Regions from separate parts of the Peribacillus sp. TH27 genome, predicted to be linked through region 1. Evidence: riboswitches for the same ligand, from Rfam matches in the RefSeq annotation. Region 1 holds a riboswitch; each other region holds the start of a gene.

Region 1 (4,970 bases):
CACACCCATTAAAACCAATGTTCAGTTCCTTAGGCATATCAATCCCACCAAGCACCCTCTGTATTTCATCCGCGTAAGGAATGGATTCCACTTTTTCACCATCACAGAAATCACAGGCTTTTAAAGTCAATACATCCCCAATTGGCGATAATAAAAAGTTTGCTGATTGCAATTTTCCAGTAATAACTTCTGGATCTGTTGTAGGAATCTTTAAAACGATTTTATGATTTGGCGTGTATTCCATCGTTCCCTTTTCTCCAACAACTTCTGCAAGTGTCATCATTTGTTTCGGAGTAAATTGCTTGTTCGCCACACCTGGGCTAACGGCAAGCTCGAATACCGACTCAATTTTTTGCAGAACAATCGGCGTAATTGATTGCTGAACTGTTTGACCCTTAACTCTTGTGAGTGCTTCCATTGCCACTTCAAAAGAAGTGCTCTTTTTTTCTGGTGCTTTTGTAAGCAATCCAACTCCGCCAGTCGACTCGGTGTACGCTTCCTGCATAGAACCTGTTTCTTGATCTAATGCCCAAGGTTCTGCTTCTTTTTGCAAGCGTTGATGCGGCTTCAATGGTTGCTTTTCCGAATTCAATGTATACTTTCTTTGATATCCACGTGGCGTGATGATTTTGTCATCATATAAAAAGGTAGATGAATTTCCAATAATGACGGTTGTTAGCATCCCTATATCGTGATTTAACATGTCTTTCAAATTGGTTATCACAATATCCTGACGATCGCGATAAGCACTTTTCACCAATCCGACAGGTGTTTCGGGTGAGCGGTAACGCAGTAAAATTTTCTGTGTTTCAACAATTTGCCTAGTCCGTCTACCGCTTCGAGGATTATAAAGTGCAATGACAAAGTCAGCCATTGCTGCAGCCTCCACTCTTTTGGCAATCAGATCCCAAGGCGTTAAGTGGTCACTGAGGCTGATGGTACAGGAATCATGCATGACAGGTGCACCAAGTAAAGACGCACATGAATTGATGGCAGAAATACCAGGAATGATTTCAATGGCTACTCCCGTTTCTTCTTTCCAGCCTTTTTCAATCAATACTTCATAAACCAGCCCTGCCATTCCGTATACCCCTGCATCACCACTCGAAATTACAGCCACTTTCTTTCCCAACTCCGCCTGTTTCACTGCTTCTTGTGCACGTGATACTTCTTCAGTCATACCTGTACTTATAATCGTTTGATCTGTAAGAAGGCCCTGTATGAGTTCCACATATGTTTTGTAACCAATGATGAAGTCACTTTCTTGAAGGGCTTCTACAGCACGTTTGGTAATATGTTCAAAATTCCCTGGTCCAAAGCCAACGACAAATAATTTACCGTTTGTACTCATTTAGACATCTCCTTTTACAACTTGTCTTTTGAAATTCCTGTTTGAGCTGGAAAATCTGGATTAGGAGTCATTTCTCCATTAGTAAATTGGTAAATCATCTGTGGAATGAACTTCTCATCATCGAGATTACTGACAATCTCTCGTCCAAAATCAGGTGAATCCACTCGATACCATGTCCCTTGAGGATAAGCAATCACAACGCAGGCATCCTTACACCTTCCGTTACAGCGAGTTCTAGTAGTATGAATTTTTTGATTCAGACCTTGTGAAGTAATTTCATCACGAATTGCTTGCGTTATTTCTTCGCCACCTTTTTTCATGCAACTGCTGCCGTTACAAATCAAAAGATGCGAATTTGTGCCTTTTAAGTTCCAAGTTGTCATCTTCTTCCTCCTAAATCTGAGAAAAGGCAAAATAAAAAACCTTAACTGTTAGAGTTAAGGTTTTAAAAAAACTATATGAAAAGGGAGCCTCCAGCAAGCAAAGTGAAACTCTCAAAATCCCCATAGTCCTTCTACCTTTCCCTCCGAAAAGTATCACACAATTTTAAAAGCAGGTTTCCTGGCTTACGCTTCAATTTACTTTTGTCCCTTCCCAGCTCTAGGCCAGTGGTTATCGACAATTTCATCAGCGTTACAGTAGCGGGGGTCGCATCGGATTCTCACCGATTTCCCTATTATCCCTTGCGTGTTCATACAAGAGCACTTTTAAATTGAAATATTTGGTTTTATAATAATATATTTCTAGTTAACTTTATCTATCATATAACAACTTTTTTAAAATTCAATAGTTTATTCCGACTGTTTTGAAAAGTTTAATGGTGAAAATCCAGCTTCATGCCTATCCTCACTGCGATTTTATCCTTCTCAAAAAAAATATGAATAGAGTGTAGATGGAATCATTGCTTTATGGTACAATAAACGAGAATTTTCAAAAAATTACATAAGTTTTATGGTGCTAGATTCCTCGGAATTTAGCTTAATAGGGAAGTCGGTGTAAATCCGGCGCGGTCCCGCCACTGTAAAGGGAAGTCCTAATACGTAATGAATAATCCACTGTCAAACGCGATGGGAAGGATGTATGAGGATGATGATCCAGAGCCAGGAGACCTGCCATGAAGCGTGAAACTGTTTACAACCTACGAGGATGGGTGTGCGGATCAGGCAGCTAAGCTAATATTTGTATTATGCTGCAAACTTACTGTTCATTACGCACTTCTTTCTTTTTGAGAGAAGTGCTTTTTATGTTGCCCGCCACTTCTCTTCTCAGCTTTAATCATTAAAAATAAAAGCGTTGAAAGGAGAAAAAATGAAAAAAGCCAATTGGAAAATACTTTATTTTGTCATTTTACTACTCTTCGTACCAAAGAAAGCAATGGCCATGCATATTATGGAGGGCTTCTTACCGATCGAATGGGCGATATTCTGGTGGGCTGTGACACTTCCATTTTTAATCTTGGGTTACCGTTCTATTAGGTCTAAAGTGAAGGAAAACCCAGAAACAAAAATGATGCTGGGTCTGTCTGGCGCATTCGTTTTTATTTTATCAGCCCTAAAAATCCCTTCCGTTACAGGAAGCTCTTCACACCCTACCGGCGTCGGTTTAGGTTCAATCTTGTTTGGGCCACTGGCCATGAGTGTCGTCGGTTCTATTGTTCTGTTATTTCAAGCTGTATTACTAGCTCATGGAGGACTAACTACGCTAGGAGCCAATGCCTTTTCCATGGCTGTTTGCGGGCCGTTCATTGCTTATTTTGTATTCAAAGGCGCTACTAAATTAGGTTGGTCCTTCTCTCTTGCTGTTTTCTTAGCAGCAGCTTTCGGAGATTTGGGCACCTATGTGATAACTTCTGTACAACTTGCTTTAGCTTTCCCATCGGAGGTAGGTGGATTCATGGCCTCATTCACTAAATTTTCAGGAATCTTTGCCCTTACCCAAATACCTTTAGCAATCAGTGAAGGTTTATTGACAGTCGTTGTCATGAATTTCTTGAAGAAATACAATCTAGGCGAATTGAAATTACTGCGAGTGTTATCTAAGGAGGCTCGTTAGCATGAAAAAAAGTTTATTGTTGCTTTTTCTAGTCGTCATACTTGCTATAATTCCGTTAATCACCCAACAAGGAACAGAATTTGGTGGAGCTGATGGAGTGGCGGAAGAAGCCATCACTAAAATCCAACCAGAATATAAGCCTTGGTTCAACAGTATCTGGGAGCCGCCAGGTGCAGAAACCGAAAGCTTATTGTTTGCTCTCCAAGCCGCGATTGGCGCCGGATTCATAGGATACTTCATCGGCGTTATGCGACAAAAAAATAAACAGTCCGTTCAAGAAAAGGACGAACAGGCAAAACATGTTACTCATAGATAAATACGCCTATTTCAACCGGCTAAAGCATGTACATCCTTTAGAGAAAATGATTTTTGCCCTCTCCCTTTTGTTGTTTTCTTTAGCAGTGAGGGATACGACCGTCTCACTCATCACCTTTACCGTGATGAGTGCTTTAATCATTTTCGGGGCAAAAATCCCAATCTCTTATTATCTAAAATTACTCTTATTACCTGGATTTTTTGTACTATCAGGTACAATTACCATCCTTTTTTCATTCGCAAGTAAATTCACTTCGATACCAAATGTATGGTGGTCCTGGAATTTCGGCAGCTGGCAAATATTTATCAGCGAAGACAGTATAAAAACGGTAATTGGTCTAATCGTTGTTGTATTAAGCAGTATCAGCTGTTTATATTTCCTAACCTTAACTACTCCCATCACAGTTATACTATATGTATTGCGTAAGCTGAAACTGCCTTCATTGCTGATTGATTTAATCGAATTAACTTATCGCTTCATCTTTATTTTTTTAGATACAGCTATGGCCATTCATCAATCACAGTCATCACGGCTTGGGTATAGTTCAGTGAGGAAGGGAATTCGATCTCTCGGGTTACTCATATCTTCCCTGTTTTTAGGAGTGTTTCAGCGCTCTGAACAATTAACGATGGCAATGAACGCAAGAGGGTATCAAGAGAATATTTCATTTATCGATGACTCTTACACTTATTCCTCTCGTAATTGGCTGATTACCATTGTAACTCTAGTAAGCTTATTCTTTATTTATAGATATATATAAATTGGGGGCAGTTCGATAATGGAAGAACATATTTTTAATATAGATGGCCTCACCCATCAATTCGCAGATGGGACGTTCGCATTAAAAGATCTTTCTCTTACTATTCAACAAGGTAAAAAAATTGCTTTATTAGGCAATAACGGTGCCGGTAAGTCAACTTTATTCCAACATTTAAACGGTCTATTAAAGCCAACAACAGGATCCATCAAATTTAAGGGAAAGAAATTAAAATATGACAGAAAAACATTATTACTATTACGAAAACAGATTGGAATCGTTTTTCAAGACCCGGATTCACAACTTTTTTCCGCTAATGTTCAACAGGATATATCGTTTGGACCGATGAACTTAAGTTGGGAAAGAGATGTCGTGCGGGAGAAAGTTGAATGGGCGATGGCCCAAACAGAAGTAACAGAATTGAAAGATAAGCCCACCCATTTTTTGAGCTTAGGACAAAAGAAGCGTGTTGCCATAGCTGGTGTGTTAGCCAT
Region 2 (4,970 bases), 1.4 Mb from region 1:
GCAAATAGCATGTCCCGAAAATGATCGACCGCTCCGCAAAAATGATTGTAATTGGTTTCTCCTGTCCCGAAGACGCCTGTCTTTAGATGAGAAATCGGTAATCGCTCTAGTTCCGCATAAAAGGCAGCTGTTTTGGCAGGAAGCTCTCCATTACCCCATGTATAGGTACCGATAATCAATGCATCGTATTCTGGCAATATACCGGTATCAAATTCGCTAGTTCGAAAAAGTTCTGCTTCTGGCAAAAGGGAAGCAAGGGCTTCAGCTAGAGCTTTTGTATTGCCGCCGGCCGAATGATAGACAATTGCAATTTTATAGCTCATCGAACCCATTGCTAGCATTTACTTGACTGTATGTTCTTGATTTTTGTTCAAAGAAATCAGTTTTGGTGAGGCCAATAGATTCGTCGTCGAATGTTTTAATCCATGGCATCGGGTTCTCACTATACTCTTGGTACAAGTTTTCAAGTCCTAGCATACGCAGTCGTTTGTTGGCGATGTACTCGATGTACTCGTTGAATTCTTCCAAGTCGAGATCTGCTTTGGTTTGGATATCCTCAAGCATATACTCAGACCATTCTTTTTCAAGTTCAACTGCTCTTTCAATCGTTGTATAGATGAACTTCGTGTTTTCTTCATTATTTAACTCCGGGTATTCATACATCAAGATTTGTACGAGCATTCCGATGAAATCGAAGTGAACCATTTCATCGCGATGTATATAGGAAATCATTGTAGCCGAACCAGTCATTAGGTTTTGACGCCCTAAGTTGTAATAGAAGGCGAATGCCAGGTAGAAATAAATACCTTCGAGGTTCGTGGAATGGATGAGTGCTTCAAATAAGTGTTGAGGACTAGGATCGTCCACAAACGTTTGATAGGCGTCCACAATCGGTTGATTCCGCTTTATCACTTCAGGGTGTTCTTTAATGCGGTCGAAAAGTTGTTTTTGCTTGCCTACCGGAATCAAGGAAGCAAGGATATAGGAATAAGATTCATTATGAATAGATTCCTGCTGGGCCATGTTGGCCAGGATCGCTTTTGCTGCCGGGTCTTTGATGTAACGAAGGATTTCCACTAAAGTCGGCGTTTGAAGGCTGTCCATTCCTGCAATCATTGTAAGGATATCAAGGAAAGCATCCTGGATATCTTCATCTAATTCGCCCCACTGCTTTTTATCCTGAATCATGTTCACGCTCGAAGGCTTCCAAAAGTTATTTATGAGTTGTGTATACGTATCATAGAATTTTTCATACTGAATATCGTTCCAAAGGAGAAAGCCTGAAGCTTCCCCTTTGAATACGCCCGTTGCTTTAGTTGGATGCGTAGGTTCGAGCATCCGGATTTTTTTGATATGATTGGTCATTCGTAAAACTCCTTTAAAAATAGATTACTGATTTGATCGTTAACTTGAGCAACTTTCGCAGGCATTATCATATTCAGATGAAGTGGAACGAACATAATATGTTGATTTCAATCCGCTTTCCCATGCTGTTAAATGGATATCCAATAGAACTTTAGCCTTGATTGTGTTGTGGACATACAGGTTAAAGCTGATAGCTTGGTCAATATGACGCTGACGGGCTGCATTTTGTCTGATGCTTTCCAGTTGGTCCAAGTTAAATCGTGTTTTTTTATAATACTCATACGTATTAGGCGTCAATCCGGGTGCTGTCACTTTGAATTTGAAGTTTTTCTTTTCTTCATAAAATTCAATTTCATATAAGGGATCGATTCCATCAGTGGAGTTACCGATTTTAGCCGTTGATGAATTAGGTGCAATGGCCATTAAATATCCATTACGGGTACCGTGTAGCTGCACATTTTCTTTTAAATCTATCCATTTTTCATCGGTATAGTCACGAAGTTCGAAATATTGGCCTGTATGCCAATCAGATCCTTCAAAATATGGGTACGTTCCTTTTTCCTTAGCCAATTCATTAGACGCTTTGATTGTTAAGTAAGCAATTTTTTCGTATAAAGTATCAGCATATTGAACGGCCTCATCTGATTCCCAATATATATTCTGGGTGGCAAGTAAATGATGCCATCCAAATGTTCCTAAGCCAATTGCCCGGTAACGCTTGTTTGAGATGGATGCTTGCTTGACCGGAAGACTGTTCACATCAATGACGTTATCGAGCATGCGGATCTGAATCGGAATCAATCTTTCTAATACATCGCTACTTACCGCGCGAGGCAGGTTAATGGAAGAAAGGTTACATACAACGAAATCGCCGCTTTTACGAACTACAACTACATCGCCATCTTCAGTTTCGTATTCATCCGTGATCGTTGAAGGGCTTAAGTTTTGAGCAATCTCTGTGCAAAGGTTGGAACAATAAATCATTCCTTTATGTTTATTAGGATTCTTACGGTTCACTTCATCACGGTAGAACATATACGGTACGCCTTCTTCTAGCTGAGAAATCATAATGCTCTTCATAATGTCCATCGCGTTGATTTTTTCAAAGCTATAGCTAGGAAGTGTGCCATTTTCCGCAGCCTCCACAGCGTGAGCGTAATGATTTCTGAAGCTTCCTTCGCCTTTTTTCTCGTCATAAAAATCTTCGAGTGAGAATCCAAGGGTTTGCTTTACGGTATGTGGGTCGAAAAGATACCATTCTTTCCGATCGCGTACGGCTTCCATGAACAGATCAGGAATACATACACCTGTAAAAATATCATGAGCTTTCAACCGGTCATCACCGTTTTGTGTCTTTAAGTCAAGGAAACTCATGATATCTTTATGCCAGGCATCCAAATAAATCGCGATTGCCCCTTTACGCTGGCCCAATTGATCGACGCTGACAGCAGTCTGGTTAAACAAACGGATCCAAGGGGTCGTGCCTGAACTGTTTCCAGAAAAACCACGGATATCAGAACCAAGTGAGCGGATTTTACCGACATAAAGTCCTACACCACCGCCGAATTTAGATACTTTAGCGGCATCGTAGTTGGATAGATAAATGCCATCAATAGAATCTTCAATCGCGTCAATAAAGCATGAACTTAACTGACCGTGAGTTTTTCCTGCGTTTGATAGGGTAGGTGTCGCGACGGTCATATACAGATTGGACATCGCCCAGTATGCCTCTTTGACAAGTTGCAGGCGGTGTTCTGTTTTTTCCATTCTCATAATTTCCATAGCGATGATCATGAAGCGCTCCTGAGGCAGTTCGTAGACCTTGTCTTTTTTCGGACGGGCTAGGTAGCGGTCGTTTAATAAGTAGATACCGATATAAGAAAATAGTTTATCTTTTTCCGGATCGATCACTAAGCCTAATTCTTCAATTTCTTCTTTGGAGTAAGAGTCGAGTAGTTCGGGTTTATAAATCGGGTAGCGTTCCCCCTCTTGCTGTTGAGAGAGTCCTGCGATTAATTCATAGAACGGTCCGTAGCTCACGCCCTCATAACCGCGATTCGCTTGTGCATCCCTGTACATCGTATTCAAAAGTTCTGCCGCAGCAACAAACGTCCAATCTGGAGCATCTATGTCTACACTTTCGAGAGCAAGCTGGATCAGTTTTTTTGAAGTTTGTTCTTCTGTTGAGTCACTTTTACGATCTAGCCATTTTGTAAAACGCTTTTTGAACTTTTCCATATCTAGCCGGCCTTCGAATTCCTTGGATAACATCTCAAGCTGGATAGAACTTGTTTCTGTGTCATTTTTCACTATAGTAGAGTTATATGTTTGAGTCATGAATAATCCTCCTTGTAAACTTCCATTAAATAAAAAAATCCGCCCAATAAATTGAGCGGATCAAACGATAGAATAAAAGAGCCATGAAAAAATAGCCGTTATACTATCGTTTCATCATCTCAATCCCCGAAGAATAAGAAACGTGAAAAATCCAGGCAGGTCTCCTGACTCATGATCATCCTACTTTGAGTTCTTCCCGTATAAAGAGCTATACAGTGGTTTTCTCATTTCGTCACATTTACAGTTGCGGGGACAGTTCCGGGTTTACACCGGATTCCCTTTTCAGCCATCACTGGCACCTTGGATTACAAATAATTCTATATATAGTTATGTGTGTTGTTTTTAATATCAATATCTAGTATTTCTGCTTATATTATCGTAATCCATATGAGACGATAATTCAACTAATATATTTGATAAAAACCAATCCTTATCTATTGACAAAGTGAGGGGAGAGGGAAAAAGAGTGAAAGAATTAATAGGAAAATGGGAAATTCAAACGCTGAATGTAAGAGATTTTATGTTAAAATAAAGTGTATAGTAAAGGTGGCTCTCCCTTATTGTAATGATGGGGGTTCCCGGAAAAATATTTATTAAAAAGGAGAAATAATCTTGGAAAAAGTATTAGTTTTTGGACATAAAAACCCAGATACAGACACAATTTGTTCAGCTATCGCTTATGCGGATCTGAAAAAACAACTAGGTATCAATGCTGAACCTGTTCGTCTTGGTGAAGTGAATGGTGAAACTCAATATGCATTAGACCAATTCAAATTCGAAGCTCCTCGTCTTGTAGAAAAAGTGGCAGGGGAAGCGGATGGTGTGATTTTAGTCGATCACAACGAACGCCAGCAAAGTGCAGAAGACATTGACCAAGTCCGTGTTTTAGAAGTTATCGACCACCACCGTATCGCTAACTTTGAAACAAGTGATCCTTTATATTACCGCGCAGAACCAGTTGGTTGCACGGCAACTATTTTAAATAAAATCTATAAAGAAAACGGTATTGAAGTGCCTAAAGCAATCGCAGGTCTAATGCTATCTGCCATCATTTCCGATTCTTTATTGTTCAAATCTCCAACCTGCACAGAGCAAGATGTTGCAGCAGCAATGGAATTAGCGGAGATTGCCGGAGTAAATGCTGAAACATATGGCTTAGAAATGTTAAAAGCAGGCGCTGACCTGAGCGACAAAACAATTGCCCAGCTAATTACTCTTGATGCAAAAGAATTCTCTATGGGAACTGCGAAAGTGGAGATTGCTCAAGT
Region 3 (4,970 bases), 2.7 Mb from region 1:
CCGAGAAATCATCATCTCTTAAAAACTTGAAGGCCACCGTATCGAGAAAGACAGCTGTCATCATTCCGACCGTTTCCTGCGGTTCAAAACCGTGTGTTTTTAAAAAGTCAGCCATTTCAGCAAAATGATCCTCGTAATTATAATCACGATGGACATGCCTATTCACGAAATGTTGATGCCAGCCCGTTCCTGAACCGGTCACACCAGAAGACATCGTTCTAAGCGAAATTGGTGAATTCAATTGAATTATTTCGTTGCCCACCGTCAAATAGGTTTCATCAATTTCCAAAGGTGCGAAATCACAGACATGCTTTTCCGGGACAATGAACATTTGCGGCTTCGGTAGGGCAGGATGCGGATGTTTTTCAATCGTCGTCCGGTATACCTCCTGGATCCGTTCCTGTTGGAGCACTTCATTCGGCACATTAATGACTTGAATTTGTCCTTTTTCAAGCAACATCAGCCGATCACAGTACAAGCCGGCCAAATTCAAGTCATGGAAGATTGAGATAACTGTTAGCTCCAGCTCCTTGGCCATTTTCCTCATTAAATCAAGAAGCTCCTTTTGATAGGAAAGATCCAAGTGGTTCGTTGGTTCATCTAAAAAAAGAATTTCCGGTTCTTGGGCAAGTGCTTGTGCCAATAAGACCCGCTGTCTCTCACCGCCTGATAATCGTTCAAAATGAAGATCCTGAAAATCCGCGACTCCCGTTTGCTTCATCACACGTTGGACAATCACCTCATCCTCAGAAGTCCAACTATGAAACCAGCCTGTTTGGTGAGCATAACGGCCAAGAGAAACAGTCTCTTTTACCGTATAAGAAAAGGCTAATGAGGAATGTTGAGGCAACACGGCTATAACTTGTGCAAGTTGTTTGGCCGAATACTCCTTCAAGTCTCTTCCCCTTATTCGTATGCTTCCTACCTTATAATCGAGAACCCCGCTAAGCATACTTAATAGCGTCGTTTTTCCGCTGCCATTTGGACCGAGAATCCCAAATAATTCCCCTTTATGTACGTCAAAAGAGACAGAGTCCAAAACAGCTTTATTGCCATATCCACCTGTTAACCCTTTAACTTCAAGCATGAATTCTACCCTTCTCTCCGTCTCTTTAATAAAATCAGGGCAAATGCCGGGGCCCCGATAAGTGAGGTAATTACACCAATCGGCAGTTCCGAAGGTGCAATAATCGTCCTTGCTACAAGGTCAGCCAAAATTAAAAATCCGCTTCCTACGAGCAAAGATAACGGCAACAAATGCTTATGATCTGGCCCCCAAATCCTACGAACCAAATGAGGAATAACCAATCCTACAAAGCCAATCGTTCCCGAAACAGCAACAGCTGCCCCAGTTAATATCGAACCAGCTATCAGAATCCACATTTTTCTCCGCTGAACATTCACACCCAAATGCTTTGCACGATCTTCCCCAAACGTCATCGCATTCAATTCTTGGGTATTCATAATCAAGATCAACGAACCAATGATAAAAAACGGCAAAATAATCGCGATATAATTCCAGCCGCGCATTGAAACGCTTCCCATCAGCCATCCGATGATTTGTCTTAATTCCTCGCCCGTCAACGCAATCATTAATGAGATGAAGGCACTTAAAAACGAGCTGAAAATGATTCCGGTTAAAATAATTGTTTCTACTTTCATCGATCGATCCATTTTTCTCGCAAAAGTTAGCACACAGAAAATCGTAAGCAATGAAAACATAATACTTAACGCCGGTAGGGTATATAAACCGATCAACGGCAATGATATATTCAAAAACAATGTCAATACAGCGCCTACTGATGCTCCTGATGAAATCCCTAATGTGTAGGGGTCAGCAAGCGGGTTCCTGAGCAGTCCCTGAAAGGCTGCCCCGGCAATCGCAAGCGAAGCCCCAACCAAACCTGCAAGTAATACACGTGGCAGGCGGATGTTCATTACGATATTCGTCAGCATCACATCTGGCTCAACTGAGATTGGTAAATGAAAAAATTCCTTGCCGATAATTTGTATAAGCGCGGGAATCGGTACTGACACCGAACCAAAGGAAATGCCAATCGTCATTGCGAAAAGCAAAAACAATAACGCAATCAAATAAGCAAACGCCCACTTAGTTGTCAAATAGGTTCGGATAGACTGATTTGGCAAGTTCCTCTACTCCCTCTATTAAGCGTGGACCAGAACGGGTCACTAAGTCAGAATGGACATCAAAGACTTGACCATCCTTAACAGCAGCTACATCTTCCCATCCTTTTCGGCCCGTCACTTCACTGATTGGATCTTTTGTATAATAACCATATGTTGTAATAATGACATCCGGATTTGCAGCAATCATAGACTCTTCGTCAATTTTCGCCCACCCGTCCAATTCGGCTGCTGCATTTTTCGCTGAAATTATGTTAAGCATTTCATTCATGAATGTATTTTTTCCAGGTGTATAAATATCCGGTGATGGCGAAACCTCTACTAGAACGGTTTTTCTTTCCTCATCCTTAACGGATTTAGCTTTTTCCTGAATTTTCTTCAGTTTCATTTTCATATTCGCAACGATTTCTTTTGCCTTATCATGTTCTCCCGTTGCCTGTCCAATCATATCAATAGACTCATACACTTCGTCAAAGCTTTGTGCATCATTGACTACAAGGACATCTATTCCAGCATCCTTAAGCTGCTGCAATCCCTCATTCGAATTATGGGCACTGGATGCATGAGCAAGAACAAGATCAGGCTTTAAGGAAACGATTAACTCCGTGTTCATTTCCATTCCGCCAACTTTTTCAATTTCTTTCGTTTCTTCCGGGTAATTATCATTGTCGGATACACCAACAACCTTTTTACCCAAACCAAGTGCAAAGACCACTTCTGTATTACTTGGTATCAATGTAACAATTTTCTTTGGTTGTTCTTCTATCGTTACTTTTTCACCCGTTGCATCTTTTATCGTAATCGGGAAAGCTTGGTTTTCAGTATGATTCGTTTGTTGCTTTTCTTTCGTTCCTTCTTTTGATGTATCATTGCAACCAACCATCATACCTGCAGTTAGTAACATCACTAGAATCAGACCATAGATTTTCTTCATTTTACATCCCCCACAATCTTTTAATTCAATTTCCGACCACCTAAAGAAAACGCACCCTGAAGTGAAGAAGCGAATTTCAAAACAAAAGCATCTCCCGTCAAACGGAAGATGCTTGTATGGCAACAATATAATTACGGACTCAGAAGGTCTGCCACACACCTTCCCATCCGCGTAGGTTACAGGTGTACGAATCTTGGCAGGTCTCCTGGCTAATGGTCATCGTCAACGGCACCTTCCCATATCTCACATACAGTGGTACACAGCCGCTAACTCCCATTTACAGTGGCGGGACCGCGTTGGTATTTCACCAACTTCCCTTTTAAGTCATTAAGACACCAAATCGTTCATATGTATATAATTTTCACTGCTTTTCATTATACACTATGTAAGAAATGATTATTATATGATTTTTCAGACTGATTCCGAAATACCTTGTCTTCAATTAATAACGTGATGCATTTTCAATCAGCGCTGCAAATCCATCGACTGATAATCCGGGTGAAATCCGAACTCGGTGCAGTGCATGCATCCCTTGGTCCCTTGAAGCTCCACCAGCTTCGGTGGTTACTGCCATCTTGTATCCAGCTTCTTCTGACAACCTAAGGCTCTCCTCGTTATACCGACCAACAGGATATGAAAGTACTGTCGTGTCCTGTTGGAGAATACGATCGAATAAATCCTTTGACTGTACCATTTCAGCTTCCTGCTGCCCTACCGTCATACGGTTAAGCTCAAGATGGTTGATAGTATGACTTTCAATAGAAATCCCATTCTCGCTCATCTCCACCATTTGTTCTTCCGTCAGGTGATGACTTTTTTCAATAGATTTCCCGATCATAAAAACAGTAGCTTTCATATTATATTCTTTTAATATAGGAAAAGCCTCCGTGTAATTATCTGTATAGCCATCATCAAAAGTAAGCCAGACACACTTTTCACTTGGCATCCGATTTTCCGTTAAAACAAGAAATGCTTCCCTAGGGGATAATGTATAGTAATCATTCTCCCGAAGCCAGTTCATTTGTGATTGAAATTCCTCTCTTGGTACCCGAAGGTTATTACCTTCAGAAATACTATGATACATCAATATTGGAAGTTGAACCGTGGACTCGGCTCTTATCCAGTTTCTCGTATCGATCTGTTCAGGATATAATCTGTCCTCCGAATTCTGCCCGACGTCATTCTCCGCTGCTGCAACCACTTCAATGTTATCTTCCGCAATCGGTGCAGCCGTCTTTGTACCTATATTCTCTAAAACCCCTTGTGAGCATGAAGGCAAAATTAAAATTCCCAGCAATGCTACCATCAATAAAACTCTGTATTTTCCCACTATCATTCTCCTAATTTTTTCTAGCATAATAGTACCAGAAAACTAGTAAATAATAAAGTATTCCATTTAGCGAAAAAAAAGGCAACCCGGTGGCTGCCTTTTTTTAACTAGTAAATCGACAAGTATTTTGATCACGCGGAATGCCTAAATCTTTCGGCACCATCGTTTCAATAAAAAAGTTCTCATCTTCTTCATAAATAATCTTCTTCATTTCAATTCCGAAGTATTCCTTCATCCGGGATTCTGTCATGACTTCCTGGACTTCTCCGTAAACGACCGGCTTTTGTTTGGCTGTCATTAACACATGGTCAGCAAGGAAAAACGCATGGTTTGGGTAATGCGTGTTTATGATACAAGAGATTTTCTTTTCTTGTGACAAACGCTTTAATGTCTGTAAAATCACAACCTGCTTTTGAACATCAAGATGGGATTCCGGTTCATCGAGAATGAGCACTTCCGGGTCTGATACCAGCGTACGTGCAATCAACGCTAGTTGCAACTCACCACCACTGACTGTATTGCAGGACTTCCCAGCAAGATGGCCAATCCCTACAGTTTCCA
Region 4 (4,970 bases), 2.2 Mb from region 1:
TATAACGGAGCCTAAATAAAAAGGAAACCATTTAACTAAAGTTAAATGGTCCTTCGAAATAAATTTCAAAACTAATGTTTTTATAAGCTGTGTTTTTACTTTCAATGAAGTTCTCACATTGCTTTAAAAGGTATGTGAATACCTGTGTTCTTAAAACAGCCATACGGCTGTTTTTTTGCTACATACCTAGAAAGGTTTTAAGAATTCCTAAAAGAAGGGCGACTGCTAAGACCCATATAAAGAATTTTTTATACATGATCATTACCTCGAATTTTTTATGATTAGATTGCATTCATCTTAGCATAAAGATGAAAGAAGAGCAGGTGGTTCGTTATTTGCAAAGGGAGACCTTAAAAGAGAAATATAAGGGATTAGCGATGGAGGGCAGCTGCTCCAGGAGAGTGTGTGGTTGTAGTGATGGACTTAGGGAAGCAGAGGTAAAAAAGGAAAGGATGATCCAAGAACTTTGGAACATCCTTCTTTCGCATTATTTAAATAAGTCTGGATAAATGGTCTTTGCTGCGAGTTCTACAGCTTCACCAATCCTTGGCCCAGGACGTGACATAATATTTTCATCAAGTAGATAGACTTGATCATTTTTCACGGCGTTGATATCTTCCCAGCCTTTACGGGATTTAATTTCATCAACAGCATCATCTGCAAAGGTAGCAGTTGTAATGATAGCATTAGGGTTTCGTTTGACAATTTCTTCATCTGAAACCTTAACCCAGCCTTTTTGGTCGGCAAAGATGTTTTCAATGCCTGCAGTTTTTAGAATTTCTTGTTGGAAGGTTTCCGCTCCTGTTGTATAGATTTCTGGAGCTGGACTAATTTCAAAATAGGTTTGTTCCTTTTCATCTAATGTTTCAATTTTTTCCTCAACACTTGTAATTTGGGTTTGGATATCTTTCACCAATTCTTCGCCTTTTTCAGCTACGCCCATGACTTCAGCAATTTGCCCAATATCCCCATATACATCATCAAAATTTGTCGCGGATTTAATAATGAATACTGGGATTCCAGCATCTTCAAGTGGTTTCATCGTCGTTTCATCACCAATGGTATAAGCAATAATGGCATCTGGTTTTAAGGAAATAATTTTCTCTGCATTGATATTCACCGAATCGGAAACATGTTCAATATCCTTTGCTTCTTCTGGATAATTATCGAAGTCGGTCACGCCAACGACCTTATCTCCCAGCCCTAGTTCAAATAAAATTTCTGTATTACTTGGTTGAAGTGAAACTACTGTTTCCGGAACTTTATCAAATTTTATTTTCTTTCCAGTATCATCGGTAACGGTATAGGCTTTGACTTCTTCTGTCTTATTAGTGTCTTTCTTTTCCTTTGCCGTCTGGTCATCCGTTACTCCACATCCGGTAAGGAAAAGGGCAAGTATCAAGGTGGAAATCCAACTAAATCGTATGCTTCTCTTCATTATTTATTCCTCCGTTTTCTTCTTCATGGGTTTGGTTGGGTATGATTTACTGATAAAAGGAATCTCCTCAATACCATGTTGCTTATTGACGTAGACAGCCATCACGAATAGAACATTTGCAAGCAAATGGGCGTAATCAAAGAGAATTTCAGGGATTTCTATTTCTAAACTAACCTTGTGTAAAGCACGGACCGACTTTTTGGCTTCACTACGGCAAGTATGCAGAACACAGGCGGCGGTTGAACCTTGCGGAAGCACGAATGTCTCAATATGCTCTTTAACTTCTGCGACATAATGGTCGTAGATGGCACTTAGACGTTTCAGATCATTGTCGGTAATGGCCAATTTCCCACGGACTGAACCATTTAAATGATAAGCCATCGGCAACAATTCCATTAAATCTCGGTATACATCCGGAACATCCTTTGTAAGCGAGGCGGCCAAGCCAATTTGTGTCGTCAAAGAGTCGGTACGTATTTCATAATCGACGGTAGACTCGGATTCGCGCATGTATGGATAGCATAAAAAACGAAAATCCTTTTTTGCCATAACTCTTCCTCCTCTTCATAGTTAGATGAATCACCTCAGTATCGCTTTTCTCAGCAAAAGAAAAAGCCGACCAAGGGCATTGGTCGGCATCAATCACCTATGTATCTGTAACAGAAAAAGATGGAAGATTGCCGTACAATCCTCCTATCTTCCGAAGAGCATAATACGATAAAAAAGGCAGGTCTCCTGGCCCGTGCGTCATTTTACTCTAAGAACCTTCCCATTTGAACAGGATGAATGGTTATCGATGTGAATCTTTATCCTCAAACAGTGGTATTTATCTTATTTCATTAGCACTTACAGTTGCGGAAACAGCTTCGGTTTTACACCAAATTCCCTATTAAGCTGACAAGTCAGCACCTTTTTCTGCAAGGTTTATATTCACTTAGCAACAGTTTACCATACCTTTTTCCTAAAGCAGTATGAATATTTTTAGAGAAATTCGTTTATGGTTTGCGAATTATCTAGTAAACTTACAATGTAAGGTTTAATTGGATGTTAATGTAAAACGCATATCGAGTATAAAGAATATATAATAGGTGTTATATAAGAGTAATAGGGTAATCTCAGGAGGTAGAGTATGATTTATAAGCAGGTAAATCAAAAACTGGAAAAGATTTTAGGGAATATTGAAAAAGTGATTATTGGAAAACGAGATATAGCAGAACTGAGCATCGTAGCACTTCTTTCTGGGGGGCATGTTTTATTGGAGGATGTTCCTGGTGTAGGTAAGACTGTCATGGTCAGAGCACTGGCAAGATCGATAGGCGCAAACTTTAAGCGTATACAATTCACACCTGATTTACTACCTTCAGATGTAACGGGTGTTTCAATTTTCAATCCAAAGGAACAAGAATTTATTTTTAGACCAGGACCAATCATGGGCCATATTATTTTAGCCGATGAGATAAACCGGACCTCGCCGAAAACACAATCTGCCTTGCTTGAAGCAATGGAAGAGGCAAGTGTGACGGTTGATGGGGTTACAAGGGGATTGGAGAAACCCTTTTTCGTTATGGCAACACAAAATCCCATTGAGTACGAAGGAACATACCCACTTCCAGAGGCGCAATTGGATCGTTTTCTATTAAAAATGAAAATGGGCTATCCGGGTGTTGACGAAGAAATTGAGGTTTTGCATCGAGCTCAATATGCCGCACCACTTGAAGAGTTAGAATCTGTTATTACTTTAGAGGAATTAATAGCTTTACAGGAAGAGGCTAAAGCAGTGATAGTGGATGACACGATAAAGCGGTATATTGTTAATTTGGCTAATCGATCTCGTACGCATGAGAGAGTATATTTAGGGGTGAGTCCACGTGGATCGATTGCATTGATGAAGGCGGCCCAAGCTTATGCACTTTTGCAGGGCAGAGATTATGTTCTACCGGATGATGTGCAATATTTAGTACCGTTCGTGTTTGCCCACAGACTTATCCTGAAGCCAGAAGCGAATTATGAGGGAGTGGATGCTGGCATGGTGATTCACGAGATTGTCGCGACGATTCAAGTGCCTGTGAAGAGAGCTGTGACCTAATGCGGAACTTGATCAGCATCTTAAAGGAAAACATGAGTGTGATTGGCTTGTTATTACTTATAGCGATTTCCTTTTCTTTTGCGATGTTTCAAGGCGGTTTTGTCAGTTGGTTTATTTTTTATACATTTTTGCCGTTCGCTGTGTACTCTACGATTCTACTTTTTTATCCGATTAATAACATTATCGTTGAGAGAAAGGTCAGTAAAAGAGAATGCCGAGCAGGCGATTCTGTAGAAATAGCTTTAACTGTTACCCGTAAAAACAGGCTGCCTCTTTTATATTTGATGGTAGAGGAAGAGTTGCCGAAGGAATTGGAAAATAGGGGGATGCAAAGAAAAACACTTGTCTTTCCTGGTTTCAGGCATACATTCAGTATGACATATACTTTGAACAATTTGCCACGGGGTGAGCATACATTTCAAACAATCCGTTTCAGGACAGGAGACTTTTTTGGCGTCTTTGAAAAGGAAGCGACATATAGTTCACCTTTAAAAATCACTGTTTTCCCTTCATATCATGAGCTTACCTACAGAGATCTTGAGCGTGTATTCAATCAGGGACAAGTGGGATCAACAAAAAAAACACAGCGAGAACAATCAGTAGTATCTGGAGTTAGAGAGTATCAGCCAGGTGATCAGTTATCCTGGATTAACTGGAAGGCAACGGCTAGAACAAGTGAAATCATGACAAAGGAATTTGAAGTTCAGAAAAACCGTGATGTGTTTATCATACTTGATAATCAGGAATCGCTTTTCTTCGAAGAAGCAATTGTAATGACGGCTTCCTTTGTACATGCCATGTTAAAAAAAGGCATAGAGATTGGTTTCGCTAGTACGGGATCGAGGCAAATCTTACCGACTGGAGGAGGCAATAACCAGAAACGAAAGATTTTTAACCGCCTTGCTAAAGAAAAACCGAGTAGGATAACCACTTGGAACGGGATCATAAGGAAGGAAATTCTGCCGGCCAACGCAGCTGTGATTTTCATTGTCTCGGAATTAACATTAGAAAAGGTAGAAGTATTGAGTGCATTCCGCGCTAATCAAGGATTAACGTTGTTTTGTGTGAAAAACCCAGCAGACTTTACAGATGAGGAAAAAAAATCAAGAGCAGCAGCAGTATCACGGGGAATAAAGGTTTGCTTTCTTGAACAGGGGTATCTGCAACACGACAGACGAGAGGTGATGATGAAATGAATGTTTCAACCCCCTTGTTGGAAAAGTGGATGCATGTTCTTCTGTATACCTTTGGTCTGTTGTTGATCACAGAATGGTTAAGGCCTGTTGAGAAACTCACGGATACAGGGAATATTGTTGTTTTTGTTCTGTTTGTGATTTTTTCCCTACTACTGCATTATTTCCACTTCCATTGGCTAATCCGCTGTACCCTCTTAAGTGTTTATATAATGATTTCAGTACAGTTTCTTCATTCGAAAACCGCTTTATT

The links. Region 1 has a riboswitch for cobalamin ahead of JFU24_RS04015 ((2Fe-2S) ferredoxin domain-containing protein). Riboswitches for the same ligand answer to the same signal wherever they lie in the genome.
Region 2: another riboswitch for cobalamin. It lies ahead of JFU24_RS10730 (ribonucleoside-diphosphate reductase subunit alpha); the one in region 1 lies ahead of JFU24_RS04015 ((2Fe-2S) ferredoxin domain-containing protein).
Region 3: another riboswitch for cobalamin. It lies ahead of JFU24_RS17020 (ABC transporter substrate-binding protein); the one in region 1 lies ahead of JFU24_RS04015 ((2Fe-2S) ferredoxin domain-containing protein).
Region 4: another riboswitch for cobalamin. It lies ahead of JFU24_RS14635 (hypothetical protein); the one in region 1 lies ahead of JFU24_RS04015 ((2Fe-2S) ferredoxin domain-containing protein).

What each region holds. Positions count from the first base shown of each region.
Region 1 covers NZ_JAEKEV010000002.1:519,989-524,958, forward strand. The annotation lists gene cobJ (precorrin-3B C(17)-methyltransferase) at 1-1,351, opposite strand, end outside; gene JFU24_RS04015 ((2Fe-2S) ferredoxin domain-containing protein) at 1,366-1,734, opposite strand; cobalamin riboswitch at 1,886-2,075, opposite strand; cobalamin riboswitch at 2,287-2,482, shown strand; gene JFU24_RS04020 (energy-coupling factor ABC transporter permease) at 2,660-3,403, shown strand; gene JFU24_RS04025 (energy-coupling factor ABC transporter substrate-binding protein) at 3,405-3,719, shown strand; gene cbiQ (cobalt ECF transporter T component CbiQ) at 3,703-4,479, shown strand; gene JFU24_RS04035 (energy-coupling factor ABC transporter ATP-binding protein) at 4,498-4,970, shown strand, end outside.
Region 2 covers NZ_JAEKEV010000002.1:1,937,029-1,941,998, reverse strand. The annotation lists gene JFU24_RS10740 (flavodoxin domain-containing protein) at 1-323, opposite strand, end outside; gene JFU24_RS10735 (ribonucleotide-diphosphate reductase subunit beta) at 313-1,365, opposite strand; gene JFU24_RS10730 (ribonucleoside-diphosphate reductase subunit alpha) at 1,405-3,702, opposite strand; cobalamin riboswitch at 3,840-4,020, opposite strand; gene JFU24_RS10725 (manganese-dependent inorganic pyrophosphatase) at 4,315-4,970, shown strand, end outside.
Region 3 covers NZ_JAEKEV010000002.1:3,253,045-3,258,014, reverse strand. The annotation lists gene JFU24_RS17030 (heme ABC transporter ATP-binding protein) at 1-1,087, opposite strand, end outside; gene JFU24_RS17025 (FecCD family ABC transporter permease) at 1,093-2,148, opposite strand; gene JFU24_RS17020 (ABC transporter substrate-binding protein) at 2,111-3,079, opposite strand; cobalamin riboswitch at 3,258-3,434, opposite strand; gene JFU24_RS17015 (polysaccharide deacetylase family protein) at 3,522-4,385, opposite strand; gene JFU24_RS17010 (ABC transporter ATP-binding protein) at 4,513-4,970, opposite strand, start outside.
Region 4 covers NZ_JAEKEV010000002.1:2,764,165-2,769,134, reverse strand. The annotation lists gene JFU24_RS14640 (ABC transporter substrate-binding protein) at 488-1,438, opposite strand; gene JFU24_RS14635 (hypothetical protein) at 1,442-1,987, opposite strand; cobalamin riboswitch at 2,147-2,366, opposite strand; gene JFU24_RS14630 (AAA family ATPase) at 2,568-3,524, shown strand; gene JFU24_RS14625 (DUF58 domain-containing protein) at 3,524-4,720, shown strand; gene JFU24_RS14620 (DUF4129 domain-containing transglutaminase family protein) at 4,717-4,970, shown strand, end outside.